4 regions of the Pseudoalteromonas sp. JB197 genome follow, and region 1 is predicted to be linked to each of the others. Evidence: predicted binding sites of a transcription regulator. Region 1 holds the regulator's gene; each other region holds the start of a gene.

Region 1 (8,054 bases):
AGGAGATTCATGTTGACGCATTTGTTCTGGCGATCCACTGCCAATAACACCTTGATCGGCAATTATTATAACGTGATCGGCAATGCTCATGACTTCGTTCACATCATGGGTCACGATTAAAGACGATAAACCAAGCACTTCATTGAGTGACTTTATAAGCTTTACCAGTACTCCCATAGAAATAGGGTCTTGGCCTGCAAATGGCTCATCATACATAATTAATTCAGGGTCAAGTGCTATAGAGCGTGCTAAAGCTGCACGGCGAGCCATACCACCTGACAACTCCGACGGCATTAAATCTTTAGCGCCTCGTAAACCCACAGCTTGTAACTTCATTAATACCACTAAACGAATAAGGTCTTCACTTAGCTTAGTGTGCTCTCGAATCGGAAAAGCTATATTATCGAATACCGACATGTCAGTAAATAATGCACCACTTTGAAACAGCATACTCATTTTGGTACGTGCTTCATATAGTACTTTACGTGACATTTTTGGAATGCTATTGCCTTCAAATAAAATATCACCCGAGTCAGGCTTTAGCTGACCGCCAATTAAACGTAGCATGGTAGTTTTACCAATGCCGCTTGGCCCCATAATGGCAGTGATTTTACCTTTAGGAACACTAAAACTCATATTTTTATATATGATTCTATCGCCCCTTGAAAAGCAAACATCCTTGACTTCTACTATTGATTGCGACAAGTCGCTCTCCATAACAATATTCACTCGTATTCCTATTTTAAGGCTTTTTCGACCAAGATGGAAAAAACAATTCGTAAGATTTTGTAATGTAATTGCCAAAACAGTTATAAGGCTCGCTCAAATCACCTTAACCTTGGCTTAAACCTTTGCATAGCATACCCTAAATATTTATAAAATAAGTGATTAACCGCCATCTTCGCCACTGTTTTATTTATACTTTCAGATTGGCTTTTGTTACTATTCGCGCAATATATATTTTCAATAACTGGTTCAATACAATGGTTACCTCATTTATTATTTTAATTTTTGGTCTTGCTGGTTTAGTTTGGAGCGCAGACAAGTTTGTTTATGGCGCCGCGGCACTGGCGAAAAACTTTGGTGTGCCTACTTTAATTGTAGGGTTAACCGTTGTTGCAATGGGTTCATCTGCACCTGAAATGATGGTTTCGGCTTCAGCCGCTTTAGCAGGCAAAACCGATACAGCCATAGGCAATGTCGTTGGCTCAAACATAACCAATATTTTATTAGTACTGGGTATTACCGCTTTATTGCGCCCGCTGTCTGTTTCATCAAGTACCCTAAAACGTGAAATACCTCTGGTATTAATTATTTCGTTAGCTACTTGGTATATTTTTTCAGATAACTATTTTTCATATCCAGAATCAATTGCTTTACTTATTGGTTTTATTGTATTTATTTTTGGACTTATTATTATTTCCCTAAGAGCTAAAAATAATAATGATCCATTTGTAAACGAAGCCTGCGATGAAGTACCCGACAACGTTCCCACTAAAAAGGCTGTTTTTTGGCTAATTGTAGGCTTGATATTACTTCCTGTTAGTTCTCATTTTTTAGTTGGCTCAGCTGTCGATATTGCAAAATTCTTTGGCTTAAGTGACTTGGTAATTGGCTTAACTATTATTGCTATTGGCACCAGTTTACCAGAACTGGCAGCGTCTGTTGCAGGTGTGCTTAAAAATGAAGATGACCTAGCACTGGGTAATATTGTGGGCTCAAATATTTTTAATATTTTAGCCGTGTTACCACTTGCCGGTATTATCAATCCATCGATAATCGACCCTTCTATTGCTAATCGTGATGTACTGATTATGATTGCAGCAACCTTGGCACTTATTGTTATGTCATTGAACTTTAGAGGCGCACAGCGTATCAATAGAGTAGAAGGTGGTTTACTGCTAAGCGCATTTTTGATTTACCAAGGTTACATCTTTAGTCAAATAGGGTAAGAGTTGTCTATGACCAAGCTAAGTTTTATCGAGCAAGGGCTACGTGTTCTTGATATCGAGCGCCAAGCACTTTTTGATATAAAACAATATGTAGATGATAATTTTCATCAGGCATGTCAGCTTATGTATGACTGCAGTGGCCGTATTATAATTATTGGCATGGGTAAGTCGGGGCATATTGGCCATAAAATTGCGGCAACTTTAGCAAGCACTGGTAGCCCTGCTTTTTTTGTGCACCCAGGCGAAGCCAGCCACGGCGATTTGGGCATGATCACTAAAAACGATGTCGTTATGCTTATTTCTAACTCAGGCGAAACCAGTGAAGTACTTAATATTATTCCAGTGTTAAAACGCCTTGGTGCAAAAATTATTTCCATGACAGGAAATACACAATCAACCATGGCCACACTTGCTAACGTGCATGTATGCATTAAAGTAGAAAAAGAAGCCTGCTCATTAGGCTTAGCACCAACAGCCAGTACCACGGCAACACTCGCTATGGGCGATGCAATGGCGGTAGCACTGTTAGAAGCACGCGGATTTACTGCCGATGACTTTGCACTATCGCATCCCGGTGGCAGTTTAGGGAAGCGATTACTGCTCACCTTAAAAGATGTTATGCACAGCGGTGTAAATACGCCTATTATAACTACTTCGCAAACTATTAAAGATGCGCTGATTGAAATGACAGCTAAAGGCTTAGGTATGACCGCCATAGTTGACGATAATCAGCAACTCGCTGGGTTATTTACCGATGGTGATTTACGCCGTATTTTAGAGCAACGCGTTGATATTCATACCACGTCAATAGATGCAGTAATGACTAAATCGTGTACCACGGCAACCCAAGATATGCTTGCTGCGCAAGCGCTTAATATTATGGAACATAAACGTATTAATGGCTTAATTATTATTAATGAGCATAATCAGCCTATTGGTGCACTCAATATGCAAGACCTACTTAAAGCGGGAGTATTATAAATGCAATTTGGAGAGCTCTATCAAGCGCTAAGTGATGACGCTAAAGCGCGCGCAAAAAAAGTAAAGCTACTTATATGCGATATTGATGGCGTATTTTCTGATGGCCGAATTTACCTAGGCAACCAAGGTGAAGAGCTAAAAGCATTTAATACAAAAGATGGCTTTGGTATTAAAGCACTTATTAACAGCGGCTTTGAAGTAGCGGTTATTACCGGCAGGCACTCGCAAATAGTACAACAACGCATGACCAGCTTAACCGTACAGCATATTTATCAAGGTCAAGAAAACAAGCTTATTGCCTACCAAGAGCTTAAAAACAAGCTTAATTTAAGCGATGAGCAAATTGCTTATATTGGTGATGACGGCCCAGATATGCCTGTTATGGAGTTAGTTGGCTTTGCAGTCGCAGTAAACGATGCGCACCCACTAATTAAACGCTTAGCACATTACACTACGCAAATGCCGGGTGGTTTTGGTGCAGTAAGAGAGCTGACCGACTTACTTATGCTTGAAAACAATAAACCATTAACCAGCCAAGGCACTAGTTCATGAATATAGCGCGCATAGTCTTAAGCGTTTTATTCATCAGCTGTATGGTTTGGCTTTGGTACCCTTATTTTACTCAGATAAATGCGGTTGTTAAAGCCGACGCAGAAGTGATAGCTAAACCCGATTACACCGCCATTGAGCTAAAACAAACAGCTTTTGACGAAAACGGTGAAATTAGCCATAAAGTAACTGCGGTTAAAACGGAGCTTTACGAGCAGCTAGGATTTACCTTATTCGAAAAACCTACTTTTATATTGTACGACGATAGACAAAAAACGTGGCGTATAAATGCTGATGAAGCAACACTTTACGATGAAAGACAATTAATTTTAGAGGGTAATGTAACTGCCCAAAACTTAATTGATGGTGCAATGATAGACAAAATCACCGCCGACAATATTCAAGTAGATATAAAGCTACTCACTATGCACAGCGAACAACCCGTTATTATAACTGGACCGAATTTAAAGATCACCGGTAAAGGCCTTGAAGCCAATTTAACAACCGAGGTGATAAAACTAATTAACCATACGCGAACACTATATTATGACCAATAACCTTGCAAAAATACTTATTATTCCATCGCTTATACTTGTATTTAATAGTAATGCGGCAGAGCAAAGTACTTCCCCATTAGCTAATCAAATTTCTATTAGTGCTGACCGCCAAGAAGGCCAACTAAAAGAAAACGTTGGTATTTTTGAGAAAAACGTCGAGATAATTCACGGTAATCGTCGTATCACCGCCGATCGTTTAGAAGTACATAAGCGCGACGAACTTGGCGATAATAAACAACTATTAATTGCCACGGGCAGTCCTGCATATTTTGAAGAAAAGCAAGCAGATGGTACTGTCATGAGCGCCAGCGCTAACGAAGTACGTTACGATGTAGCGAAACGTTTTTTAACCCTAGTAGGAGATGCAAACATTTCTCAAGCTGGGCAAAAAATTACGGCTAAAAGCATCACCTACGATATAGAGCAACAGCTTATAAGTGCTGAAAAAGATGAAAACTCAACTGATCGGGTACACACTATTTTAGTGCCTATAGACGCAAAAAAAGAACAAAAACTCAATAAAGGTCAGCCATGAGTACATTAAAAGCAGAGCTATTAGCAAAAAGCTATAAAGGCCGTGAAGTTGTTAAAAATGTAGGACTTGAAGTAAAAGCTGGCAGCATTGTTGGTTTACTTGGCCCAAATGGCGCAGGTAAAACCACTACCTTTTACATGATTGTAGGCTTAGTACCTAGCGACAAAGGTAAAATATTAATTGATGATAACGATATTACCTTACTTCCTATGCACAGCCGTGCTCGTTTAGGTATTGGTTATTTACCACAAGAATCTTCTATTTTTAGAAAGCTCACTGTGTATCAAAATTTAATGGCTATTTTAGAAACGCGTAAGCAACTAAATAAACAAGCCAGGGAAGAAACCCTAAATAGTTTATTGGACGAATTTAGCCTGCAACATATTCGCGACAGCTTAGGTATGGCGCTATCTGGTGGTGAACGTCGCCGCGTAGAAATAGCACGTGCTTTAGCTGCAGATCCTAAATTTATATTGCTTGATGAGCCCTTTGCTGGCGTGGATCCTATTTCAGTACTCGATATTAAAAAAATTATAGAACACCTTAAAAATCGTGGTATTGGCGTGCTAATTACCGACCACAATGTAAGGGAAACCCTTGATGTTTGTGAAAAAGCCTACATTGTTTCTCATGGGGAGCTAATTGCATCTGGTACTCCTGAATTTGTATTAAACGATAAAACAGTACGTGATGTTTATTTAGGCGAGCAGTTCAAACTGTAATATTTATGTTATTACTATAAGCATCTGCTAAGATTAATCATATCAATTTATAAGGATTGTTAGAGATAAATGAGGCAATCATTACAGCTGCGCATGGGCCAGCAACTTACAATGACTCCGCAACTGCAACAGGCTATTCGCTTATTGCAGCTTAGTACCTTGGATCTCCAGCAAGAAATACAAGAAGCACTTGATAGCAACCCATTACTTGAAGTTGATGAACAAGATTACACGGAAGAATCAGCAGGTAAAAACGAGCAAAAAGCAGATGACATTACTGTTAGCGCCTCTGCTGACGACACCCCAAGCGAGTATGAGCAAGATAGCGGTGAAGCACTAAACAAAGACACCATAAGCGACGATATGGCCATGGATGTATCATGGGATGAATATATGAGCGCAGCGCCTGCCTCTTCATCAGGGCCAATGCCTGAAGATGAATCTATTTATCAAGGTGCATCAGCCGAAACCCTGCATGAGTACTTAATGTGGCAATTACAGCTCACTCCTTTTAGTCCTATAGACGAAGCTATTGCCATAGCTATTGTTGAAGCCGTAGATGACTCTGGTATTTTAACTATCAGTTGCGAAGACCTTTTAGCAAGCTTTAATCAAGAAAGTGATGACGAACACGAAGTAGAACTAGATGAAATAGAAGCAGTGCTAAAGCGCATTCAATTATTTGATCCTGTTGGTATTGCAGCTCGCAGCTTGCAAGAATGCTTATGCATTCAATTAAATCAATTTGATAAAGACACCCCTTATATTAACGAAACAAAAATGGTGTTAACTGATCATATCGATTTACTCGCTGCTCGCGACTATCGTACGTTAATGAAAAAAACTAAGCTCAAAGAAGAAGAGCTTAAAGAAATAATGACACTTATTCATACGCTTAACCCTAAGCCTGCGGATACTATTGTCAGAGAAGAGTCTGAATACGTTATACCTGACGTGTCTGTTAAAAAAATAAAAGGCCGCTGGGTGGTAGAGCTAAACCCAGATAGCATGCCAAAAATACGTGTTAACAGCCAATATGCGGCTATGTCTCGTACAGTAAAATCCAGCGGTGACAGCCAATTTATTCGCTCGCACTTACAAGAAGCTAAATGGTTTATTAAAAGCCTCGAAAGTAGAAACGAAACACTCCTGAAAGTAACTAATTGTATTGTTAAGCAGCAACAAGCGTTTTTTGAACATGGCCCAGAAGCCATGAAACCTATGGTATTAAACGATGTTGCCGAAATAGTTGAAATGCACGAGTCGACTATTTCACGGGTCACTACGCAAAAATATATGCACACTCCACGTGGCATTTTTGAGCTTAAGTACTTTTTTTCAAGCCATGTAAGCACCGAAAATGGTGGCGAATGTTCATCAACTGCCATACGTGCCCTGATTAAAAAGTTGATAGCTGCAGAAAACTTAGCCAAACCATTGAGTGATAGCAAGATTGCAGATATATTGGCTGAGCAAGGAATTAAAGTAGCTAGACGGACAATTGCAAAATATCGCGAATCTCTGGCTATTCCCCCGTCGAATCAACGTAAAAGCTTGATTTAAGACGTACAACAAAGAGGAAAATGCTGATGCAACTAAACTTAACTGGTCGTCATGTAGACATTACAGACTCATTAAGAGACTATGTAAATAATAAATTTGCAAAGCTGCAAAGACACTCAGATCACATAACTAATGTGCATGTTATTCTCGATGTAGAAAAATTAAGTCAAAAAGCTGAAGCAACAATTTTTGTAAGTGGCGCTGAGCTATTTGCATCGACCGAACACCAAGATATGTACGCTGCCATTGACTCGTTGATTGACAAACTCGATCGTCAAGTAATTAAACACAAAGAGAAGTTTGCTCGACACTAACACTATGAAATTAAGCTCACTTATATGCCTGGACTGCAGCAAAGCTGTGGTCCTTTTTAATAGTAAAAAAAGAATTTTAGAATTCATCAGTGAACTCGCGCATAAAAAAATGCCGTATTTACCTCAGCAAGATATTCTCACTGCTTTATTGGCAAGAGAAAAGTTAGGTAGTACCGGTATTGGCCGAGGAATAGCAATTCCACATGGCCGTATGAGCGGGGCACAAGAGCCTCTTGCCTTAATTTTAATAAGCGAAACCGCTATTAATTTTGATGCAATTGATAATCGTCCAGTTGATATTTTTGTTGCGCTTATAGTGCCCGATGGCGATAACCAGCAGCACTTGAAAACACTAGCCACAATAGCTGATAAACTAAACGATAAAGAGTTTTGTAAGCAATTGCGTGCGGCAAAGTCTGATGAAGCGTTATACCAAGTTATTTTGGATCAATCCTAGTTACTAATAAAGGGGTGGTAAATGGAATTAATTATTATAAGTGGCCGATCAGGTTCTGGTAAGTCAGTTGCTTTACGTGTTGTAGAAGATTTAGGTTACTATTGTGTAGATAATATTCCGGTAAATTTGCTGCCTTCATTAGTGCGCAGTGTCTCTGATAACTACGATAAAATAGCCGTTAGTATAGACGTGCGTAACCTGCCTAAAGATCAGCAGCAGTTTAACGATATTCTTGAGTACTTGCCCGACTTTGCTAAACCAACGTTATTTTATTTAGATAGCGACGATCAAACGTTAATCCGCCGTTATTCAGAAACACGTCGTTTGCACCCGCTTTCGATTGATTCGCTACCGCTAGATTTAGCAATAAAAAAGGAAAAAGAATTACTCGATGTACTCGTAACGCGGGCTGATCATGTCATTG
Region 2 (8,054 bases), 1.8 Mb from region 1:
GATATGTGTAAACATGCAGAATATGACGCGTTAGCGCTAGCAAGAGGATTATCGGCCGAACGTCGTAAAAAGTTTTTTAAAGACAGCGGCAATGGTATGGCTCAGGTTATAGATCCAATAAAAAAACAAGTAAACTTTAGGCACCTTAATTTACTCGACTCTTATGCGCTTATGGGCAAGTTTGATATTATATTTTGCCGTAATGTATTAATTTATTTTGCACCAGAAGTAAAAGCAAAAATTATAGCGCAATTTTCTCAAGCTCTTAACCCTAAAGGTTATTTGCTTTTAGGGGCGTCAGAATCGATGAGTGGTTTAAGTAACGATTTTGATATGGTTAGGTGTAATCCTGGTATTATTTATCAAAAGAAATAACTGCAAGTGTGATGAAGTGCGAGCAGTTTGCACATTTTAAGTTTTATTTTAAACGACGCATTTAGCGTCGTTTTTCGTTTTAGTGATCAGCAAGTAATTAGCCAAGCTTTGTTTTTACCAAGCACAGTGTATAAGTTATAGCTTCGCACATCCCCCTTATTTAAAGCGCATTGTGCCAATATTTTTAAGCGAACATACATATCCACAAAAAGGCTATGAAGTACTGCACTTTAGAGAGGTAAAACCGCTAGATTATGTGTTTAAGTTACTCCTCATTTACCTTCATTGTTTTCTCTTTGTGCAAAATAATATTTAAATACTTTATTCACAAAAAGGCTATGAAGTGCTGCACTTTAGAGAGGTAAAACCGCTGGATTATGTGTTTAAGTTATTCCTCATTTACCCTCATTGTTTTCTCTTTGTGCAAAATAATATTTAAATACTTTATTCACAAAGAGGCTAAGAGAGCGCTACGCTTTACAGAAGAATAAATAAATAGATAAATTATCTGTTTAAATTACTTCTCATTTCCTCTCATTTTTTTCTCTTTGTGCAAAATAATATTTAAATGCTTTATTCACAAAGAGGTTAAGAGACGCTGCGCTTTAGAGAAGTGAACCCACTAGATTATGTATTTAAATCACTCCTCATTTACCCTCATTCGCATCCAGTGTGGAAATGCGCTTTAGAGTTTTTAACTACTGGCATTTTTTATAATAACTGTATTGGCTCATATCAATTTACCTATTGCCTTAAAATCTCCACTTTAAATAGCTATGTTTAAGCAGTTTAATAAATAACTTTAAACAAAAATTAATTAAATGGCTTACTTCTTGCTTTATTTAAGTTAAGTCAATTTTTTGGAGATTGTTATGGCTATCAGCTTTGATAAAGCGCTTGGTGTGCATCCGCACGCTATGTTAATTCGTTCGCAAAGAGCTGAAGTGCTCGCTGCTAATATAGCTAATGCTGATACGCCTGGCTATAAGGCAAAAGATATAGACTTTGCCACTGCATTAAAAACGGCAAAATCACACCAGCAAAGCGGCAATAGCATGGTAAGAACAAACGAAAAGCACATTGCCGGAGGAAGTCGGAGTGTGGGGGGGGTAGAATCATTTCGCGTTCCAAATCAAACGGATACGGGTGATGGTAACTCTGTTGATATACAGGTGGAACGAAACTTGTATACACAGAATGCTATGGAATATCAGGCCAGCTTACAGTTTTTAACTGGTAAATTTAAAGGCCTGAATAAAGCACTCGGTAGCCAAGGATAATAATTATGAGTTTATATAATGTTTTTGATATTGCTGGTTCAGCTATGAGCGCACAAAATGTGCGCTTAAACACAACAGCCAGTAATATATCTAATGCAAATACTATTAGTTCTTCTCAGGAAAAAACTTACCGAGCGCGACAACCTGTATTTGCTGCTGAGCTTACAAAAGCGTCAGCATCAGCGAGTAATCCACAGGGTTCTTCTGTGGGCGTTAAGGTATTAGGTATTGTTGAAAGTAACAAACCATTACAAATAGAATATAACCCGAACCACCCAAGTGCGGATGAAAATGGTTATATCTATAAACCTAACGTTAATGTTGTTGAAGAGATGGCAAACATGATTTCTGCCTCTCGTTCGTATCAAACAAATGTACAAGTTGCCGATGCAGCTAAACAAATGTTAAGTAAAACACTGCTGTTAGGCCAGCGGTAATAGAGGGTAGGTTATGAGTAACGATATTAGTACATCTTCATCCTATTTAGACTCGATGCGATGGCAAGAAAAACAAGTTGCTACCAAAGAGAAAAGTGATGCATTAACTCAAGAAGATTTCTTTTCTTTATTGACGCAACAATTATCGTTTCAAGATCCGAGTAAACCTGCTGACAACGATCAAATGATTGCGCAAATGACTAGTTTTACCATGGCTGAGGGTATTTCAAACTTAAACTCTAATTTTGAATCTTTAGCTGCATCAATGACATCAAACTCAGCATTACAAGCATCTACATTAGTGGGTAAAAAAGCACTTTTAGAATCTGATACTTTAGAGTTAACAGAGTCTGCTGAAGCGCGAGGTTCAGTTGTTGCTGAAAACCCAGTTGAGAGCTTAAAGCTTCGTATTGAAGATGAGTCAGGACAATTGGTTAGAACAATAGATATGAGTTCACAACCAGCCGGTGCTATCCGCTTTGCATGGGATGGAAAAAATGAAGCTGGAGAGCGTTTACCTCCAGGCGACTATAAAATTAAAGCAGAAGGCAGCACTAGTGGTGAGTTTTCAAGCTTACCAATTGCTACCTTCAAAAATATTGAAAGTGTTAATATTAATGGTGCAAATGGCATCATTATTAATACTAAAGAAGGTGCGGTTAGGCTGACTGATGTTGCAGAAATCGCGTAATAAATTTTAATTAATACTAGAGCCATAATTAGGCTTGAAATGAAACTTTAGGGGTGAATTATGAGCTTCAACATTGCGCTATCAGGCCTTGCTGCTGCACAAAAGGATTTAGATGTTACGGCAAACAATATTGCAAACGTAAATAGTACGGGCTTTAAAGAGTCTCGTGCTGAGTTTGCAGACGTATACGCATCGTCGGTATTTAGTTCAAGTAAAACAAAACACGGAGATGGTGTGCGAACAACTATGGTTGCACAGCAGTTTCATCAAGGTTCTTTGCAATTTACAAACAACGCATTAGATTTAGCGATTACAGGGGAAGGTTACTTTGCTACTAGCCCTGGAATTGGAGAGCAAGACTTTAGCTACACGCGTGCTGGTGCATTTAAACTTAACAAAGATAATTATGTAGTTGACTCACAAGGTAACTTTTTGCAAGGGTTTCCTGTTAATCCAACAACAGGCGATACTACATCAGTTAGTTTAAGCACATCATCTGCTTTGCAAATACCAGATTCGTCAGGCTCGCCACGTGCCACGTCTACTATATACAACTCTTTTAACTTAGACTCACGTGAAGAGGCAACTACAGTTGCCTTTGATCCAAATGAAAGCGCTAGTTATAACTCATCTACATCAACAACAGTATATGACTCTCTAGGTGAGCCGCACGTGCTGCAGTTTTTCTTTGTTAAACCTCAGCCAGCAACACCACCAGTTGTAGGTGATGAAAACATGTGGGAAGTTCACACAACACTGGATGGTAAATTATTTGACGAAAATGGCGCTGAGCCAGCCGCAGCACCTTATACGCCAATAGCTACCTTTCGTTTTAATGGAAGCGGTATGCCTGTTAGTACCGATGGTGTAGCAAATACGGGCAGTACTTTTAACCCTCTTAATATTACATCAGCCACACCAGGGCTTTCTGACTTATTAACCAATGGCGCAACATTTCCTAATGACATTGCAATTAATTGGCGTGATGAGGCTAATGGGGTTACTAAAATACCAACTCAGTATGCGAGTCGCTTTGAAGTAAAAACACTTAACCAAGATGGTGCAACGGTTGGCCGTTTGGCTGGTATTGATATTGGTACAGATGGTAAAATGGTTGCCTCATACAGCAACGGCGACTCAACCTTTTTAGGGCAAGTTGCTATGGTTCGCTTTGCCAACTCGCAAGGGTTAGAGCAAGTTGGGAATACGAGTTGGAAAGAAAGCATAACCTCGGGAGAGCCAATTGCTGGCGAACCTGGCTCTGGCTCATTAGGTAAAATAAACTCATCGGCACTTGAACAGTCGAATGTAAATTTAACGAGTGAGTTAGTAGACTTGATTAGTGCTCAACGTAATTATCAAGCTAACTCGCGAGCGCTGGAAGTTAACTCAACGATTCAGCAAAGTATTCTACAAATTAGATAAAGCACAATTTATTAATTTGAATATTCAAGGCTGCTTAATTGCAGCCTTTTTTATTTTAGGCAACGGGCTTGCCACCGTGGCACTAAGTGCAAAAAAGCATATTTACAAAGAAGTTAAGAGACGCTGTCGCTTTAGATAAAGTACAAACAAATTTACTGTTTTTTTCTCATTTACCCTCATTTACCCTCATTTACTTCTCTTTGTACGAAAGGGCTGTTGTCAGATTTAGCTAAAAATTAGCTAAGCACAATATTTGGTTTAGGTGTAGGCGATTGTTTTGCCACCGTGGCACTAAGTGCAAAAAAGCATATTTACAAAGAGGTTAAGAGACGCTGTCGCTTTAGAAAAAACAAACAAATTTCCCCTTCTTTTTATTGTTTTTTCATGCGTATTTACGCCCCTTCAAAATAACAGTTTTAGTATTAAATTTAATCTGGCGCATATATTGCATTTGTTCTTACAGAGATTTTTATGTGAGTCGATGTTATGGATAAAATGGTCTACATTGCCGCGTCTGGCGCTAAGCAAAGCTTACTGGGCATGGCTCTTAAAGCCAATAATTTGGCGAACGCAAATACTACTGGCTTTAAAGCTGACTTTGCCCAAGCTCGATCTATGCAAGCATTTGGTGAGGGCTTGCCAACACGTGTGTTCTCTATGCAAGAGCGTCCAGGTTCTGATATGACATCGGGCGGCATAATGCAAACGGGTCGTGACTTAGATATAGCCATGAGCGATAACGCTTGGCTCAGTGTGCAAGATGCCTCCGGCAACGAAGCTTATACAAAAGTAGGTACGCTAAACATTACTGCTCAAGGCATGTTAGTTACTAGCGGTGGTCGTCAAGTTATTGGCGAAGGCGGTCCTATTATTTTACCTGTACCGATTGAAAAAATAGAGTTTAGTGACGACGGCACTATACAAGTGCGCCCACAAGGTGCCCCAGCTAACTTTTTAGAAGAAATTGATCGTTTAAAAGTTGTTGAGGCAGATAACTCAACACTTGAAAAAGGCAATGATGGATTATTTAGACCAAAGCCAAATCAAACAGTCGAAACTTCAGCTAATGTACAAGTGATAAGTGGCGCATTAGAAGCGTCTAATGTGAATCCGGTGCACGAAATGGTCGATATGATCAGCCATCAACGCCAATTTGAATTACAAGTAAAATTAATGAAAACAGCTGAAGAGATTGACGAACGTCAAGATCAGTTGTTACGCATAGTTTAACTTTAAAATGAGGATACGATAATGAATCCAGCATTGTGGATCAGTAAAACCGGGCTTGATGCCCAGCAAACCGATATTTCGGTTATTTCTAATAACTTAGCTAACGCCAGTACGGTTGGTTATAAAAAAAGCCGCGCTATTTTTGAAGATTTACTTTATCAAAATATCAATCAGCCAGGTGGTCGTTCATCACAAGACACCCAAAAACCTTCGGGGTTAATGCTAGGTGCTGGTTCAAAAGTGGTTGCTAACCAAAAAAACTTTTCACAGGGTAATATGCTTACCACTGAAAACTCACTAGATTGGATGATATCAGGTCCGGGGTTTTTTGAGGTGTTGCAGCCTGATGGCAATATTGCTTATTCGCGCAATGGTCAATTTACTACCGATGGCGAAGGGCGAGTTGTCACCTCGGGGGCGGGCTATGTAATTCAACCAGAAATGAACGTACCCGATGACGCACAATCAATTACTATTTCACAAGATGGAGAAGTATCAGTACGTATAGCAGGAGAAGCTGAAAACGTCGTAATTGGACAGTTAACAATTAGTGACTTTATTAATCCATCGGGCCTTGAGCCTATAGGGCAAAACCTCTATACCGAAACGGCAGTAAGTGGTGCACCGGTACAAGGTAATCCAGGTGTTGAAGGACTTGGTTCAATTATTCAAGGCTCGCTTGAAACTTCAAACGTAAATGTTACAGAAGAATTGGTTAACTTAATAGAAACGCAGCGCGTTTACGAAATGAACTCAAAAGTAATTTCAGCTGTTGACGAAATGATGAGCTATATCAATCAACAATTATAAAGAGTGGGGGAGGCATTTATGCGTAATATTGTATTACTGACAGCTATTACTTTAGCGTTAAGTGGTTGTATGTCTACTCAAAATAGCGAAGTAGTACAAGACGACCCTTATTATGCGCCTATGTACCCAGAGCCGAATATAGAGCCACTGGTTGCTACAGGTTCATTATTTAATACTCATTTATCTAACGATTTATACGCAGATAAAAAAGCACTGCGTACTGGCGATATTATTACGGTTAAATTACAAGAGTCTACACAAGCCTCTAAAGCGGCAAAAACAGAAACAGATAAGCAGTCTGACGCAAGTTTAGACCCTGTAATTGGTTTAGGCGGGTTGCCGGTCAATATTGGCGGTGACAGTATTCAATTTGGTATTGGCAGCGACGCGTCATTTAAAGGCGACTCAAAATCAAATCAGTCAAATAGTTTAGCTGGTGATATATCGGTAAACGTAATGCGTGTTTTACCTAATGGTAATTTAGTTATTCGCGGCGAAAAATGGCTAACGTTAAATTCAGGCGAAGAATTTATTCGCTTAGAAGGGTTAGTAAGGCCAGAAGATGTAACAGCAGATAATACCGTACAGTCAAATAGAATTGCTAATGCACGAATTCAATATTCGGGCAAAGGGCAAACTCAAGAAGCGCAAAGTGCTGGTTGGCTAACGCGCTTTTTTAGTAGCTCACTTTTTCCTTTTTAGAGGACATTCATTATGAATGTATTTAAAGTTTTTTGTTTAATGGTGTTACTTGGCTGGCAACTTCCTGCCATGGCCGAGCGCATTAAAGATGTATCTATGGTTGAGGGCGTACGCTCAAACCAATTAGTAGGCTATGGCCTAGTTGTTGGCTTACCAGGCACAGGTGAGCAAAGCCGATTTACCGAGCAAAGCTTTAAAGGCATGTTAAATAGCTTTGGCATTACGTTACCGGCAAGCTTAAAACCAAAAATTAAAAACGTGGCTGCGGTTGCAGTGCATGCCGAGCTACCCGCGTTTAGAAAGCCCGGGCAAACTATAGATATTACCGTATCATCTATTGGTAGTGCAGGTAGTTTACGTGGTGGTACTTTACTACAAACCTTTTTAAAAGGGGTTGACGGTAACGTATACGCTATTGGCCAAGGTAGTTTAATTGTAGGTGGTTTAGGGGCTGAGGGACTTGATGGCAGTAAAGTCGTTATAAACACGCCAACGGTTGGCCGTATTCCAAACGGTGCCACAGTAGAGCGTGCAGTAAAAAGCCCGTTTATGCAAAATGACTATATTACTTTTAACTTAAATCGCCCAGACTTTACTACCGCTAAGCGGTTAGAGAAAACGATTAACGATTTAGTTGGACCTAATAGCGCACAAGCACTTGATGCTGCGTCTGTTCGAGTTATTGCCCCTAGGGATGCCTCGCAACGGGTATCGTATTTATCAACGCTCGAAAACTTAGAGTTTACCCCTGCAGATACCTCGGCAAAAATTATTGTGAACTCGCGCACCGGCACTATTGTTATTGGTAAAAACGTAAAGCTACAACCTGCGGCTATTACCCATGGTGGCTTAACAGTAACTATTGCGGAGCAACAAAACGTATCGCAACCTAATGCTTTTAGCGATGGCGACACCGTTGTTACGCAGCAAAGTATTATAGATGTTAATCAAGATGACTCCCGCGCATTTGTATTTAACCCAGGTGTGAGCTTGGATGATTTAGTACGTGCTATTAATGAAGTAGGAGCAGCTCCTGGTGACCTAATGGCTATACTAGAGGCGTTAAAAGAAGCCGGTGCAATAAACGGTCAGCTGGTGGTAATT
Region 3 (8,054 bases), 2.6 Mb from region 1:
ATCTATATCGCTCTGGTAACGCGCTTCTGTACGTAAGTTATAAGTTTTAGCGTCAGCTGAGAAGTTTTTAACTGTTACCGTTTTAGTTAACGATGCAGTTTCTGTCATGCTTTCTAAGCCAAAAGAAAGCGCTGCTTGCTTGGTATTAAACTTAGCATTATTTACCCATGCAGCAACCGGTAAATTAACCGCTTTAGCTACATCAACTAAACCTGCGCCAATCATACTAATAGGTGCTAACTCTGAAGCCGGGTTAATTGCTAACGGCTCATTTGTTACATTTAAATTAGCCGCATTCATTATTGTGGCTTTAATTTCGAAGGCATTACGATCTGGATGCGCTTCACGAATCATCGCAACAGCACCAGCAGTAATTGGACCTGAAAAAGATGTACCTGAAACTGGGTTAGTACCAGTTTGAGTACCAGCAGCTGCAACATCAATACTAGTGCCTGGTGCGGTAATTTCTGGTTTTAATAAACCATCCATTGAAGGACCACGAGATGAGAACGTAGCAACAGCGCCAGATGTAGTTTTAATGTCAATGCTAATATCAAACGTTGCCGGACCACCTGCTGCTAACTGTGCTTTTAAAGCCGCACCTGCAGCAAAATTAATGCCTACGTTTTTAATTGTTACAGCAGCATCAAAACCACCCATAGGAGCTGGTGTACCATCATCAGTATCGTTTGCAATCATCACAAACTCTGCACCATTTATTTGTGCGTTTAATACTTTGTCGGTAAATGCACAAGCACCACGGTCTATTAATACAGCTTTACCGGTAAAATCAACATCGGCCCCAAATGCAACACAGCCATCTTGATTGGTATCTGGATAAACTAACTCAATATCTGCGCCTGTTATTGTATAAGCTTCTTGTGGACCAAAGCTTGATGGCTGAATATCACCTTCAACACCAGCAATAGTGCCTGTAGCAACACCTATTTCAGTTGTAGGGTGCGTCATTGCACCTACAGACAAGGCATTAGGTGTGGTACTTGGGCCGCCTATACGGAATGGGTTATCACCATCGTTACCCGCAGAAATGACCATATTAACGCCTAATTCAACAGCACGCTGAATTAAGTATTGTGTACCGCCGCCAGTATATGTGTCGCCAAACTCGCCACCAAGCGACATATTCATTACATCTACACGGTCAGAAATATCACCATCGCCATTAGGATCCATTGCGGCTTCTAGTGCTGCAGCCTGTGCGGCACTTGGACAACCGCCACCACATACAGAGTAAACATAAAGTTCAACGTCTGGCGCAATACCATTTACTGAGTTTGAAGATGAAGTACCGTGGTTTGTTGGATCTCCTGTTACTGGAGAGTTAGCAGGATCGTTCTCTATCGGATCAGCGTCTTCATTAATAAAGTCGTAACCACCTTTAACAACACCTTGAGGCCAAGCCACTGTAGTAGGATCTGCTTGCGCTGCTAAATATGCTTCAACTGTACCTGCTCCACCAAATGCTTGGTGAGTGTAATCAATACCCGTATCTAATACCGCAACACGTTGACCTTTACCGCTTGCAATACCGTCTACAATAAGTGGTTTTGCGTTAATATAGTCAGAGCTTGCTGCAACATGCAGTTCGCTATCGAACATAGGTAATACTTTTGCTACTCGTGAATCTTTAGCAATTTTAGCAAGTGCTTCAGCCGAAGCTTGAACGATTAACGTAGGTGCTAATATTTTGGTTTTACCAATTATTTTCGCATCAAAATCTAAGCTATTTAACTCAAGAGTCATAGTGTCTTGAAGTTGCTCTATATTAGCTGTAACTTCACGATTATTTGATTGCTGGTAAGTACCTGCAACATAGGCGTCTACTGATGTTGTAGCGCGTAATACAATCATATGTGCCGATGGTTCTTTTTTATCTGCAACTTGTTCTTTTACTGCTTCAGCTTTTTGATAAGTAATATTAGCCGTAGGTAAGTTACTTGCACTTGCAAGTGTTGCAATAAATGCGCTTGAGACAGCTGTGGCAATTGCTGTTTTCTTTATTATATTTTTAGACATCATTTCCCCTAGGATAGGTTATGTATTATTGTATTTACTATATTCAACCATGGGCTTAAATATAAAACTTAAACCCATACGTGAGCAACACCTTAGTTACATTTAAGTTACAAGCAACACATTAAAACAGAGAAAACACTAGCAACAAACTGATTGCAAAGGAAAAAGAAAGAAATTAAGTTTGTGAATGATTGTAAACAACCAACACTTATTTTGAGATGTAAATGGATAACGAAGTAATTAATATTTTAAGCATGGCCAAAGTGATTCAAACCGCGGTTGCTCCCGTCTTTTTAATTACAGGTATTGCTGCCACTTTAGGGGTTTTATCAAACCGTTTAGCGCGTATAACAGATAGAGCTCGTTTGCTTGAACGTAGACTAAAAGTAAGCACTGATGATGACTTTAATCTGTCGCTAACCACCGAGCTAAGAGCGCTGCTAAAGCGCTCTCGTTGTATACACCTTGCATTTAGCTTGAGTGTGTTAAGTGCATTGTTGGTTTGTGCGGTTGTTATGTTATTATTTTTATCGCATATTCAATCAGTTAACTTAGGCGTAACGATAGGTAGCTGTTTTGTAGCTGCTATGGCTTTGCTTATATTTGCTTTTATGTCGCTACTTTGCGAAGTGTTTTTAGCCACTCGCAGTATGCGCCGTGGCATGATATTCGCCGACGTCGATATTAACGATTAAGCCTCAAGCAAACCAAACTATCGCTTTCACTTGAATAAAAGTGGCAGCTAAGATACAAAGATAGAATTAGAAACTTTTACTAGGGATAAGTTTAATGAAATTGAAGCAAGTATTTATCGGGGCATTATTATCAACATGCGCACTTAGCGTATCAGCAAATTCTGCATTTAAAGAGCCAAGCGACGCTATTGAATATCGTCAAGCTGCATTTTCTATGCTCTCAGTACAAATTAGTGACATGGGCGCTATGCTTAAAGGCAAAATTCCTTTTGATGCAGATAAATTTAAAGCACGTGCAAATAACGCAGCTGCACTGGCAAAAATGCCATGGGAAGCGTTTTACGAAGGTACTGATAAGGGTGATACTGCTGCACTTGCCGCTGTTTGGGCTGAAAACGACACTTTTATGAAAAAAGCAACTGCATTTCAGCAATACGCAGATGAACTTGCTGTAGCTGCACAGTCTGGCGATAAAGCTGTTATTGGTAAAGCGTTTGGCGCATGGGCCAAAGGCTGTAAAGATTGCCACACGCAATTTAAAGACTAAGTTTTTAAATAATAAAGGCGCCTATTTAATTCATAATCGGATTTAAATAGGCGCCTTTTTATTTTTAACCCAAGTTAAGTAAATAACTAAGTGGCTCACTGCCCCAAGTTGTCATAAGCACTACAAGCAATATTAAAAATACGACCCAAGCTAACCAAGGTGCTTTTGTAAGTATTGCTGGCTTTTCATTTGGCTGTTGTTTCGTTCCGGTGATCATCGCTTTCACTAAAGGCTTGCCTTTAATCTTATAAATTACAATTGCTAAAACATGCAAACCTATCGCATAAAGTAAAATATCAAAGTTTAAACTATGTAACCAATTAGCAAAATCAACTGTACTGCTCGACACGTACTGCGCTAAAGGCCCATCAGTTAAAATACCATCACTACTCATTAAGCCACTAACAAGCTGAGTAATAATAAGTATAAAAAACAACAACACCATATAACTCCCTGGCGCAGAATGCCCAAGCGGAGTTTTATTAGTTTTAAGTGAGGTTATTACCGCTTGCGGGGAGTGTATTAACGCGCTTAACTTAGCTGTTTTACTGCCTATAATCCCCCATATTAATCGCGTTAAAATAAGTGCTAAGGTAAAAAAGCCAGCAATAAAGTGCAGTTCAATCATACCTTCTTCAATACTAAAATAGAGCACAGCAATACTAAACACTAATAACCAGTGAAAGCTTCTGACAAAGCCATCCCATACTTTTACTTTAAACATTAGTTATCTCGCTAATTAAGTTATTGTTTCATTATTTCAAACTTTGTTTAGATTTGCATTAAACCTATTATTTAAAGCATGCTTTATGGCACACTTAAGCAATTAATTTTACTGGCTAATATTTCTGCAAATGAACAGACCATCGCGTGCAATTTTAAAAGGTTTTGTTGACATGTTACCGCTTTGTTTGGCGGTGATCCCTTGGGGAATACTCTGTGGCTCACTGGCTATTCAAAATGGTTTTACTGCCCTTGAAACTCAAGCGATGTCTTTATTAGTGTTTGCGGGCTCTGCGCAGCTTGTCGCTATTGAGTTAATTGCGGGAAATACGCCACTACTCACCATTTTGTTTACTACCTTTATAATTAGCTCTCGGCATTTTTTATATGGCTTAGCGGTACGTCATAAAGTAATTGATCAACCTTTGCGCTGGCGTCTACCTGTAAGCTTTGTATTGACCGATGAGTTGTTTGCATTTTCGCACCACCCTAAAGCCTATCGTACAAAAATACGTTTAATTTACGCACTTAGCGCCGGTTTTAGCTTTTATATTGCATGGAATTTATGGACATTTATAGGCATTGTTGCTGGTACTATGCTCCCCGATTTAACCCATTTGGGCCTCGACTTTGCTATAGCCGCTACATTTATAGCTTTAGTTATTCCGGGTGTTAAAAGCCTCGCCTCACTCGTTACAGTTATAGTCGCAGGCATTAGCGCTACATTGTTTAAAAGTACCGGATTTGAGTTATGGCTGGTGAGCTCTGCATTACTGGCCATGAGCGCAGGATACTTTACAGCAAGAATAACTGCCAAAAAGGAGCGCAACTTATGATGACCACTATTTTACTAATGGCCTGTATTACCTTTTTTACCCGTTACTTATTTTTGCACCGCGCTTTACCCTTTAAAGTTGGGCCTAAAATGCAACAATTTTTAAGCTTTAGTGCACCAGCGGTACTTACGGCTATTTGGGTACCTATTGTATTTTTAAACGATGATGGCATTAATTTACATTGGCAAAACCCTTATTTAAGTGCGGCTATAGTCGCTATTATTGTGGCTTATAAAACCCATAATATTTATTACACTACGATTGCGGGTATGGGGTTGTTTTTAATTTTAAATTAAAAACAACCTTAATATATACAACAACCATATTAAGCAATGTACTTAAAAGAGTAGATTGAGCATCAAAAAATATAAGGTAAAGCATAAATAATGCATAAGTTTCATCAGTTAAGCGCCACCAGTTTACAAGGTAACACCATTAATTTTAGCGAGTTTGCTGGTAAAGTCGTGCTTATTGTAAACACGGCAAGCAAGTGCGGCTTTACCTACCAGTACGAGTCACTACAGGCTTTGCATAATAAATATGCTAGCCAAGGCTTAGTAATTTTAGGATTTCCGTGTAATCAGTTTAATCAGCAAGAACCGGGAGATGCACAGCAGATAGAGCAAGGATGTTTAATAAACTACGGGGTTAATTTTTTAATGGCCGCTAAAGTAGAGGTAAACGGAGAGCATGCTCATCCGGTATTTCGTTATTTGAAATCGACACAACCAGGCTTTTTAACTCGCAAAATAAAGTGGAACTTTACTAAGTTTTTAATCGCAGCAGACGGCTCACCAATTAAACGCTATGCCCCCTTTACCAAGCCAGAAAAGCTAGAGCTCACCATTCAAAAAGCACTGCAACAAAGCAATAAGTAACGCCGCTTAAAAGTAATAAAGAGGCACACAGCCTCTTTATTGCCAATCTAATCAAAATTTAAACATACATAAAAGCGTACATTTAAAGTCTAATTCACATTGGTACTTTAGTTATACTAGCGCAATTTAATCGGTGTAATCGCTTAAATCGTCTTCGCCTAGGTTTTTACGCAAGCGCTTTTGCTCAAGGTAGTCTTCCAACTTTTTCTTAACCTTTTGCTTGTTCTTATCGTGCTGATTACGCCCGAGCATTTCGTACTCGTCTTCAACAAAATCGTCATCTAGCGCATCGTAACTAAATGTCTTACCCACAACCCACTCCATAAAGTGTTTGAGACCAACCAAGGATTTTATAATCGCAATAATTGGTAAAATTAAAATGTTCGACACATAAAGTGCAATGCAGTTTAGCGCCAAAATAAAGCCATGTAGCTATCTTAAATAGCCTTCATGTCAATACTGTGAATAAATAGCGCTAAATTAGCTTTATGGAAAGTGAGAGTTTTTTATCGTATCGATAAATAAAATTAATTATTGCTCTAGCTTTAGCCAATTTGACTAAAAAATAGTTTTTTTATAATAAACCTTGCTATGGTTAATAACATAAATAAAACCAACTTATTGTTTAATATAATAAAAAAACATTGGCACTAAACTTGTTATTACTTATTTATCATCAATAAAAAACTGAGAATAAATATGAAAAAATTACTATTAGTGAGCACTTTAATATGTGCACCTGCCGTTATGGCGCATAACGATAACGATTCAACAGTGTCATTTAATAATGAGCAATGCAATGTAGAATTTAAAAATGATGTACGTATTAAGCCTGACGAACTAGAGATTTTTACCGCCAATAAGCAAACTATGCAATTTAATACCAATGGCAATTTAACCATTAATGGTGAATCGGTAGCGCTTAATCATTCCCAGCAAAAGGCGCTAACTCAATATTCAGGTAGTTTACGCACGCAATTACCCGAAGTAGCAGATATAGCCTTAGAAGGCGTTAAAATTGCCGGTGTTGCACTGCAAGAAGTTGCTAATGCTTTTAATATTGATGGCCTCGATAATATCTCATCGTTAATGGACGACATTAAACTTGAAGTACAAAATACTTTTTATCAACAAGACACCTTTGTTATGGGCCAGCAAAGTTTTAATCAATTTGGTGAAAACTTTGAGCAGCAGTTCGAACAACAAATAGAGAGCGCTGTTGAGTCGGCTGTAATACAATCTATGGGGAGTATTTTAGTTGCTTTAGGTTCTGAATTACTTGGCTCAGGAGGCGACATGCAAGCCTTTGAGCAACGTATGGAAAACATGGGTACGCAAATAGAAGAAAAAGTAGAGCAGCATGCCGATGCGCTCGAAAAGCGTGCCAATGCCTTATGCGAAAATTTTGCCAATATAGCTAAACAAGAAGAGCAGTTAGTAGTCCAAGTACCTGAACTTAAAGGTTACCAATTATTTAGCTTTAAACAAAACTAGTTTGCAAACTTCACTTAGGTGATTATTTAACATCCCTTTGCAGCCGTTACGCTTAAAACTTAACGGCTGTTTTTTATTGTGCCGCAAAACTTGTTACAAGCTGTTGATCCCCCTTAAATTAGGCTACTTTTTTGCTAGTAAGGTAAGTTTACCTAGTGTGACAATTGCTTGCTCTATTTGCTCACTCCACTGCACACCATAGCTTAGCCTTATACAGCTTTTGTATTTATTTGAAGCTGAAAATATCAACCCTGGAGTAATGCTTATACCTACCTCAAGCGCTAATAAAAATAGCTTTTGGCTATCATACTCGCAGCCTAAGTCTAACCAAATAACACAGCCACCTTGTGGATCGCTGATCCGTGTACCTTTTGGCATGGCTTGCTGTAAGCAACGTCGCATATGCTCTTTATTCGTACGTAAACGCTGCCTAAGTACTTTTAAATTACGATCGTATTCACCGCTAAAAACAAATTCTGATAACGTCCATTGATTAATTAGTGAGGTAGAACAACTCAATGCTCTTTTATAACGCCTAGCTTGCCCTGCAAATTTCCCCGCAATAAGCCAACCAACACGATAACTAGGGGCAGCCGTTTTAGAAAAAGACGAACAACTTAGCACCAAGCCTTTTTTGGAATACGCTATAGCCGGTGTACCTCGTTTGGGTGTAAAGTATAGGTCGCCATATACGTCATCTTCAATGAGCACTACGTTATGGCTTTCAACTAGTTCCACCAGTTGTTCTCGATTTTCATCTGGCATAAAACTACCAACCGGATTACTAATAGCCGTAGAAAATAAACACGCTTTAATATCGTGCTCATTAAGCGCCTGCGCTAAA
Region 4 (8,054 bases), 2.1 Mb from region 1:
AAGGTGCCTTTTTCTATAAATTAGTAGCTGCACTTATTGAGCAAATGGGCCAAGCGTACCCAGAGCTTGCAAAGCAGCAAGAAATTATTGAAAAAGTATTACGCATTGAAGAAGAGCAGTTTGGTAAAACGCTAGAGCGTGGTTTAGCTATTTTAGAAGAAAGCTTAAGCGACCTTAAAGGTGATGTAATTCCTGGCGACTTAGTATTTAAACTTTACGATACTTATGGCTTTCCTGCGGATTTAACTGCAGATGTGGCGCGTGAGCGTCAAATGACGATTGATAATAAAGGCTTTGAAGAGTGCATGGCGGTGCAGCGTAAAACAGCGCAGCAGGCCGGTAAATTTGGTGCCGATTATAACGATCAATTAAAGTCAGACAAACAAACAACTTACAAAGGTTACACCACCACTAGCCATAGTGCGACTGTGGTTGAAGTGTTTGCTGGCAGTGAGTCGGTTTCATTACTAGAAGATGGCCAAAAAGGCATTGTAATACTAGACCGTACGCCATTTTATGCAGAGTCGGGCGGCCAAGTTGGTGATACAGGTGTAATTAGCGTTGCTGGTGGCGAGTTTACAGTAACTAACACGACTAAATTAGGTAATGCATTTGCACACCACGGTATAGTACAAGGCCGTATTGGTCTTAACGATAAAGTAGAAGCAACAATTGATGACGCACGCCGCGAACGCATCAAGAAAAACCATACTGCGACGCATATATTACACGAAACACTGCGCCAATTATTAGGCGAACATGTAGGTCAAAAAGGCTCGCTAGTTCAAGCAGAGCGTTTGCGTTTTGACTTTTCACATTTTGAAGCTGTTACCAAAGAAGAATTACGCGAAATTGAACGTGTAGTAAACGATGAAATTCGTTGTAACTTTGCGTTAAGTACCGAGCTTATGGCAATAGATGACGCTAAAGCAAAAGGTGCAATGGCGTTATTTGGCGAAAAATACGATGACGAAGTACGTGTAGTTACTATTGGGGACTACTCTATTGAGCTTTGTGGTGGTACACATGTTGAACGCGCAGGTGATATTGGTTTATTCAAAATAGTATCTGAAAGCGGTATTGCTGCGGGTGTTCGTCGTATTGAAGCGGTAACCGGCGCTGACGCGATTGCCTACGTGAGTGAGCAAGAGCAAAAGCTAAATGATGTAGCTGCTGTAGTTAAAGCCGACAGCGCGTCAGTACTTGAAAAAGTAACTGCGCTGCTTGATAAATCAAAACAGCTAGAAAAACAAATTGCGCAACTTAACGATAAGCTAGCAAGTGCTGCGGGTGCCTCATTACTTGATTCAGTAGTAGAAATTAACGGTATTAAGCTATTAATAGCCAACGTTAAGGGCACTGAGTCAAAAGCGTTACGTGGTATGGTTGATGATCTTAAAAACAAAATTGGCTCGGGTGTTATTGCACTAGGTGTTGCAAGCGATGATAAAGTGAGCTTAATTGCAGGTGTAACTAAAGATTTAACCGGTAGAGTTAAAGCCGGTGAGCTAGTTAACCATATGGCCAGCCAAGTAGGTGGTAAAGGTGGCGGCCGTCCAGATATGGCACAAGCGGGTGGCTCTGAGCCAGAAAACCTAACTGCAGCATTAGACAGTGTAACAGCTTGGTTTACTGAGAAAACACAAGCTTAAGTGGCACTTATTGTTCAAAAGTTCGGTGGCACTTCAGTTGGTTCAATAGAGCGAATTGAAGCGGTTGCCGACCTTGTTGTTAAAACTAAACAACAAGGCCATCAAGTGGTTGTAGTGCTCTCGGCTATGTCGGGAGAAACCAACCGCTTAATTAATCTCGCCAAACAAATAGATACTCGGCCAAGTAGCCGTGAACTTGACGTATTAATTAGCACCGGCGAGCAGGTTTCGGTGGCTTTATTAGCTATGGCTATTATTAAACGCGGTCATTCTGCTGTGAGTTTATTAGCCGATCAGGTTAATATTTTAACCGATAATATGTTTGGCAAAGCCCGTATTACAGATGTAGCTGCAACGCGTTTAAAACATGAGCTTGAGCATAACCGTATTGCAATTATTGCGGGTTTTCAGGGCCGTGACATTGAAGGAAATGTAACTACATTAGGGCGTGGCGGTACCGATACTTCGGCGGTTGAAATTGCCGGAGCAATAAAAGCTGACGAATGTCAGATCTATACCGACGTTAACGGCGTATATACTACAGACCCTCGTGTTGAACCTAATGCACGACGAATGAGCAAAGTTACCTTTGCTGAAATGCTAGAGTTAGCAAGTTTAGGGGCTAAAGTATTGCATATTCGTTCAGTTGAAGCGGCAGGAAAGCACAATGTGCCACTTAGGGTGCTATCAAGTTTTTACCCTGATGCTGGTACATTGATTAGTTTTGAGGAGAGCGATATGCCTGGTAATGTCGTTTCGGGTATTGCGTTTAATCGTGATGAATGTTTAATAAATGTAGAGGGTGTACTTAGTGGTACACAATATCTTGCAAAGATTTTGAAACTTTTTGCAGATAATGGCATCGAAATAGATATGATTAATCAAGTTAATCATAATGTTGACAAAGTAGACTATGCTTTTACTGTACACACAAATGATTATTTACACGCATTAGACGTTTTAACAGAGCAGCAAGCTCAGTTAACAGCACAAAATATTTTTGGGTTAACAACAGTCGCTAAAGTGTCTGCTGTTGGTATGGGTATGAAGTCACATTCGGGTGTTGCTAGTTTATTTTTTGATGCATTAGCTGCAGAAAATATTAATGTTATTTTAGTGTCTACATCAGAAATTAAAATATCGGTTTTAATAGATGAAAAATACCTAGAGTTGGCTGTTCGTGCATTACATAAGATATTTTTAACAGAAAATGAATAGATTGATAGGTTTTACTTACTTTTTAGTCTAATTTTCATTAAAATGTTTTAGCGGAATCTTATAATTTTATTGGAACAAGGGAGCAAAAGAATGCTAATACTAACTCGTAGAGTAGGTGAAACCCTAATGATCGGTGACGAAGTAACCGTTACTGTTCTAGGTGTTAAAGGGAATCAAGTTCGAATCGGTGTTAACGCACCAAAAGACGTTTCAGTGCATCGTGAAGAAATTTACATGCGTATTCAAGCTGAAAAGTCTAACCCTGAACCTGGCAATGCTTAATCAGCAATGTATATAACTTAGTTACATACTGAGTTAATGCCAAAAGCCACTCACTGAGTGGCTTTTTTGTGTATAAAATTAAGTGTTTCGGCAGTTAATATGTGCTTGGATATATACTGCATACCTTTTTTGTTTTTTAATAGTATGCCGCGCTCTGTGGTTATAACTTCGTTAATATCTGACCACAGAAGTTGGGTGTTTTTATAAAAGTTACTTGATTTAATCCCTTCTTCGTCAAAGGTAAGGGTGACCTCAGACCCCGAGGCTTTGCTTAGCATTTGTCTAGTAACCCACCAAGGACGGCGATAATAAAAGGCAATACATTCGAGTACCGCAACCATGATCAGAAAAGATCCTAGGTAATGATCGTCTAAACCATAAATTCCAAATAAACCGAGTGCTACTAATAGCGCCAATAAAAAGTATTTTGGTTGCGCGCGCTTGCTATGCGCAACTGATTCGTCAAAGCACTCATAAAAATAAGGCTTATCAAGCGTGTAGGTTGTTGTATGTGTCATATAGAAGTTCTTAAAACATAGTTATATGCATTTTAACAAGCTAACCAGTAAATGCGCAGTTATATAATAAATAACTGCATAATAGATAAAGATATTGGCGTTTATTATTTATCAGATCCAACCTTTAATTTAGATATTATTTTATTACACACATAAAAAAACGGCTCATTTTAGAGCCGTTTTTTTAATAAACTAGAAGAATTAACAGTTAGTTTCTTCTGCATTTACACCTTCTTTCACTTCTTCACATGCATCTTCAACTTTGTTTTGCACGTCAGTTACTGCTTCGTCAATACGTTCACCAGCATCTTCTGCGTGGTTATCTTCACAGCCCATAATAAATAAACTTGCGAATAGGCCAATTAGTGCTGCTCTTAAAGTTGTCGAATTCATAATGTAATTCCTTGTAAATTTTGATTTAAATGATTTTTAATTAGTTTAAAACTTTAGTTTGTTACCTAGGGCTTTTTGCCACGTAGGGCACCCGATACTAAAGATATAACTAAAAGTATTAAAAATATAAAAAATATAATTTTTGCAATACCCGCTGCGGCGCCTGCTATACCACCAAAACCTAACACTGCAGCAATTAAAGCAATTACTAAAAAAGTGATTGTCCAGCGTAACATTGTATTCTCCTTGGTTTATCAAATTTGCTCAATGGATATGATGCGAGTTACGTGCCATTGTTTTTTTTACTTTTAAATCAATGGTTTGTTTTTGTTTGTGTTATTTCAGCGTGCACTCAATGGTAAGTTTTACGCTTTGCTATGTAATTTATTCATACTAGGGCGTGTTGATCTTTGTGGTATGAAAAACAAACAGCATGAAGATAAGGTATAATTGAATTCGCCAGAAAACTTTACACCGAACCTACATGCCAAGATTAATGTTAACAGACGGGACATGGAATGTCTTATCAAAAGTAATGTACTTAAGTGGTCGAATTTATAATAAGCCCAACCATAGAAAAACGCTCGAAGGCATACTGTATAAGATGCGCACAGGTATTCCATGGCGAGATTTACCTTCTGATTTTGGCCGTTGGAGTGCTATCTACAGACGGTTTAATTTATGGTCCAAAAAAGGGATTTTGAATGAACTGTTTCGCGCATTATCTCGTGATGCGGACATGGATTGGGTCTTCATTGATGGCAGTATTGTCAGGGCTCATCAACATAGTTGCGGTGCAAGAACTGCTGACAATGAATCAATTGGAAAGAGCCGAGGTGGAAATTCTACGAAAATTCATCTTGCAGTCGATAGCGGAGGGTTGCCTGTTTATTATGAATTATCCTGTGGAAATACGCATGATATCGTCCATGCAGAGTCACTCGTAGCTAATTGCCCAACAAGTAATATGGTTGTCGCAGATAAAGGCTACGACAGTGAAAAACTGAGAGCGTTTGTTCGTGATAATAACGCTACACCCGTTATTCCACGTAAGGGCAACAGTTTAGTAGGCAATGAAGATATTGACTGGTGCATGTACAAATATCGGCACTTGGTTGAGAATGCATTTGGCCGTATTAAGCAATATAGAGGGATAGCCACGCGGTATGAAAAGCTTGAACGAAATTATCATTCAATGCTCGCTTTAGCATTTACTATGATGTGGCTACCAATGTGGGCTGATTGATATATGTACTACAAAGATCAACAGCCCCTAATACAAGTGATTATGGATGTTAGTTTTTTATAAGAGAAGTTAGCGCATATTGATTTTTAGAATTGAGTTTAAGAGCTATTAAATTGCAGTTCGAGACTTGCGGGCTTAATAACAGCGGCTATTTAAATGGTTGAATAATTAACAAATGTATTTGGTAAGACCAATTGCCAGTGGTGAAATTACTTTATGCTAATAGAACTGTTAACGCTTTACTTTAAGTGCATTATTAACGGTTTTTAGGTCGCCTATATAACTTTTATTTATATTCACTATTTTTATTATCTATGTAATAGCGCGTATCTAGTCCTTTTTGTAGTGTTAAGTTAATTAATAGCATGTTAGTTTTGTTTAAATTGGTTTTACCAATTTACAGGCTATAGACAAAACACTGTTTTTTGTTATTATTCGGTGAATAATTATTTACGTAAAATGATTTTTTATTTTGATTTCGGTATAAGTTTTATAGGAGAGGAAAATGGATATCGCTGCTTTACTTACAACAGCAAGCAACTTAATGCTAACCGGTATGGTGGGGGTGTTTGTGTTTCTGTCATTATTAATTACCTGCGTTACGGTTATGTCTAAGCTGGTATCTCGCTTTGCAGAGCCTGAGCTTGCAATGCCTGCCAGAACACCGTCTTTTAAATCACAAGGTGTGCCTAATGAGCACATCGCCGCAATTAGTGCTGCCATTGCTCAGTACAAAACAAACAATAATTAAAGGAGCACTTAAATGGCTAAATTAAAATTAACAGAACTGGTACTACGTGATGCGCATCAATCATTGTTAGCAACTCGTATGCGCCTTGACGATATGCTACCGATTGCAAAAAAGCTTGATGATGCAGGTTATTGGTCTATTGAGTCGTGGGGTGGAGCTACGTTTGATTCGTGTATTCGTTATTTAGGTGAAGATCCTTGGGAGCGTATTCGCGCACTAAAAAAAGCGATGCCAAATACTAAACAGCAAATGCTATTACGCGGTCAAAATTTATTAGGTTACCGCCATTATGCTGACGATGTAGTAGAAAAATTTGTAGAGCGTGCCCATAAAAATGGCGTTGATGTATTTCGTATATTTGATGCAATGAACGATGTACGTAATCTTGAAACGGCAATTAAAGCGGCTATAAAAGTAGGCGCACATGCCCAAGGGACTATTTCTTATACAGTAAGCCCTGTTCATACGCTTGATATGTGGTTAACGCTAGCTAAGCAGTTGGAAGATTTAGGCTGTCATTCAATTTGTATTAAAGATATGGCGGGTTTATTAAAGCCGTACGATGCTGAAAAACTAATTAAAGCACTAAAAGAAACTGTATCTATTCCAATTGCAATGCAGTGCCACGCCACAACAGGTTTAAGTACTGCGACTTATCAAAAAGCGATTGATGCAGGCATTGATATGCTTGATACCGCAATTTCATCTATGAGTATGACTTACGGACACACCGCAACTGAAACTATTGTATCGATAGTTGAAGGGACTGAGCGTGATACTGAGCTTGATTTAAATCACCTTGAAGAAATTGCTGCTTACTTTAGAGATGTACGTAAAAAATACGCGGCATTTGAAGGTAGCTTAAAAGGGGTTGATGGCCGTATTTTACTCGCGCAAGTACCTGGTGGCATGTTAACTAACATGGAAAACCAGCTTAAAGAGCAAGGCGCAGCAGATAAGCTTAATGAAGTTTTACTTGAGATCCCACGTGTACGTGAAGATCTTGGCTTTTTACCGCTTGTTACACCAACGTCGCAAATTGTAGGCACTCAAGCGGTACTTAATGTACTAACGGGTGAGCGCTATAAAACAATTACTAAAGAAACAGCTGGCGTATTAAAAGGTGAATATGGCCTAACACCAGCACCTATGAATAAAGAGCTACAAGAGCGTGTGCTTGATGGAGCAGAGGTAATTACTTGTCGTCCTGCAGATAATATTGCACCTGAGCTTGCAACGCTTGAGGCTGAATTATTAAAAGAAGTACAAGAGCAAGGTTTAACTCTTGCTGATGAGCAAATTGATGACGTACTAACGTATGCATTATTCCCACAGGTTGGTTTGAAGTTTATTAAAAACCGTAACAACCCAGATGCATTTGAGCCAGTTCCTTGTGTTGAAGATAAAAGTAATAAAGCTCCCTCTAAATCAGCTTCAAATAACAACAGCGTTAAAGCTGAGCAATACAGCGTAAAAGTAGACGGTAAGGTTTACGACGTTGTTGTAGCTCAAGGCGGCGAGCTTAAAGAAGTTACATTAAAAGACTCAGAACATATTCCTCAGTCTGCTTCGGTTGCATCAGGCGAAACACTTAACGCCCCTTTAGCCGGTAATATTTTTAAGATAAAGGTAAAAGCAGGGCAAGTTGTGAATGAAGGTGATGTAGTGATTATTATGGAAGCCATGAAAATGGAAACTGAAATACGCGCTACGCACACCGGAACAATTGCTGAAGTGTTAGTTGGTGAAGGCGATGCTGTAACTACCGGCGACGCTATGATTGCATTAGCTTAGGAGTAAATAGAGGATGGATGGTATTTTAAACCTCTGGCATGCCACAGGCATTGCTAACTTTACATTTCCAGCGTTGATTATGATTGCGGTAGGCTGTTTATTATTGTTTTTGGCAATAGCCAAAAAATTTGAGCCCCTATTATTATTACCTATCGGCTTTGGTGCAATATTAACTAATATTCCGGTGGCTGGTTTATCCG

What was found. The regulator sigma-54, encoded in region 1, starts transcription at its own class of promoters, with help from an activator protein. The targets are predictions, from matches to a motif close to GTTGGCACGNNNNTNGNNT.
Region 2: the regulator sigma-54 is predicted to act here: its motif matches at 4,641-4,659, upstream of CIK86_RS09345 (flagellar basal body rod protein FlgF).
Region 3: the regulator sigma-54 is predicted to act here: its motif matches at 6,360-6,378, upstream of CIK86_RS13085 (YggN family protein).
Region 4: the regulator sigma-54 is predicted to act here: its motif matches at 4,340-4,358, upstream of CIK86_RS10660 (DUF1328 family protein).

The regions. Positions count from the first base shown of each region.
Region 1 covers NZ_NRGZ01000001.1:166,861-174,914, reverse strand. The annotation lists gene CIK86_RS00800 (ATP-binding cassette domain-containing protein) at 1-717, opposite strand, end outside; gene CIK86_RS00795 (calcium/sodium antiporter) at 984-1,952, shown strand; gene CIK86_RS00790 (KpsF/GutQ family sugar-phosphate isomerase) at 1,962-2,933, shown strand; gene kdsC (3-deoxy-manno-octulosonate-8-phosphatase KdsC) at 2,934-3,485, shown strand; gene lptC (LPS export ABC transporter periplasmic protein LptC) at 3,482-4,039, shown strand; gene lptA (lipopolysaccharide transport periplasmic protein LptA) at 4,029-4,574, shown strand; gene lptB (LPS export ABC transporter ATP-binding protein) at 4,571-5,296, shown strand; gene CIK86_RS00765 (RNA polymerase factor sigma-54) at 5,366-6,859, shown strand; gene hpf (ribosome hibernation promoting factor) at 6,886-7,173, shown strand; gene ptsN (PTS IIA-like nitrogen regulatory protein PtsN) at 7,178-7,630, shown strand; gene rapZ (RNase adapter RapZ) at 7,652-8,054, shown strand, end outside.
Region 2 covers NZ_NRGZ01000001.1:1,969,951-1,978,004, reverse strand. The annotation lists gene CIK86_RS09370 (protein-glutamate O-methyltransferase CheR) at 1-375, shown strand, start outside; gene flgB (flagellar basal body rod protein FlgB) at 1,248-1,655, shown strand; gene flgC (flagellar basal body rod protein FlgC) at 1,661-2,092, shown strand; gene CIK86_RS09355 (flagellar hook assembly protein FlgD) at 2,106-2,783, shown strand; gene flgE (flagellar hook protein FlgE) at 2,844-4,208, shown strand; gene CIK86_RS09345 (flagellar basal body rod protein FlgF) at 4,695-5,438, shown strand; gene flgG (flagellar basal-body rod protein FlgG) at 5,460-6,248, shown strand; gene flgH (flagellar basal body L-ring protein FlgH) at 6,267-6,950, shown strand; gene CIK86_RS09330 (flagellar basal body P-ring protein FlgI) at 6,963-8,054, shown strand, end outside.
Region 3 covers NZ_NRGZ01000001.1:2,759,456-2,767,509, forward strand. The annotation lists gene CIK86_RS13045 (S8 family serine peptidase) at 1-2,037, opposite strand, end outside; gene CIK86_RS13050 (DUF2721 domain-containing protein) at 2,262-2,732, shown strand; gene CIK86_RS13055 (cytochrome c) at 2,827-3,279, shown strand; gene CIK86_RS13060 (cytochrome b/b6 domain-containing protein) at 3,344-4,003, opposite strand; gene CIK86_RS13065 (AzlC family ABC transporter permease) at 4,134-4,838, shown strand; gene CIK86_RS13070 (AzlD domain-containing protein) at 4,835-5,134, shown strand; gene CIK86_RS13075 (glutathione peroxidase) at 5,225-5,716, shown strand; gene CIK86_RS13080 (hypothetical protein) at 5,843-6,028, opposite strand; gene CIK86_RS13085 (YggN family protein) at 6,416-7,210, shown strand; gene CIK86_RS13090 (PLP-dependent aminotransferase family protein) at 7,334-8,054, opposite strand, start outside.
Region 4 covers NZ_NRGZ01000001.1:2,255,704-2,263,757, reverse strand. The annotation lists gene alaS (alanine--tRNA ligase) at 1-1,652, shown strand, start outside; gene CIK86_RS10680 (aspartate kinase) at 1,653-2,870, shown strand; gene csrA (carbon storage regulator CsrA) at 2,961-3,152, shown strand; gene CIK86_RS10670 (YcxB family protein) at 3,203-3,670, opposite strand; gene CIK86_RS10665 (hypothetical protein) at 3,872-4,063, opposite strand; gene CIK86_RS10660 (DUF1328 family protein) at 4,129-4,299, opposite strand; gene CIK86_RS10655 (IS5 family transposase) at 4,548-5,309, shown strand; gene CIK86_RS10650 (OadG family transporter subunit) at 5,815-6,060, shown strand; gene oadA (sodium-extruding oxaloacetate decarboxylase subunit alpha) at 6,073-7,854, shown strand; gene CIK86_RS10640 (sodium ion-translocating decarboxylase subunit beta) at 7,868-8,054, shown strand, end outside.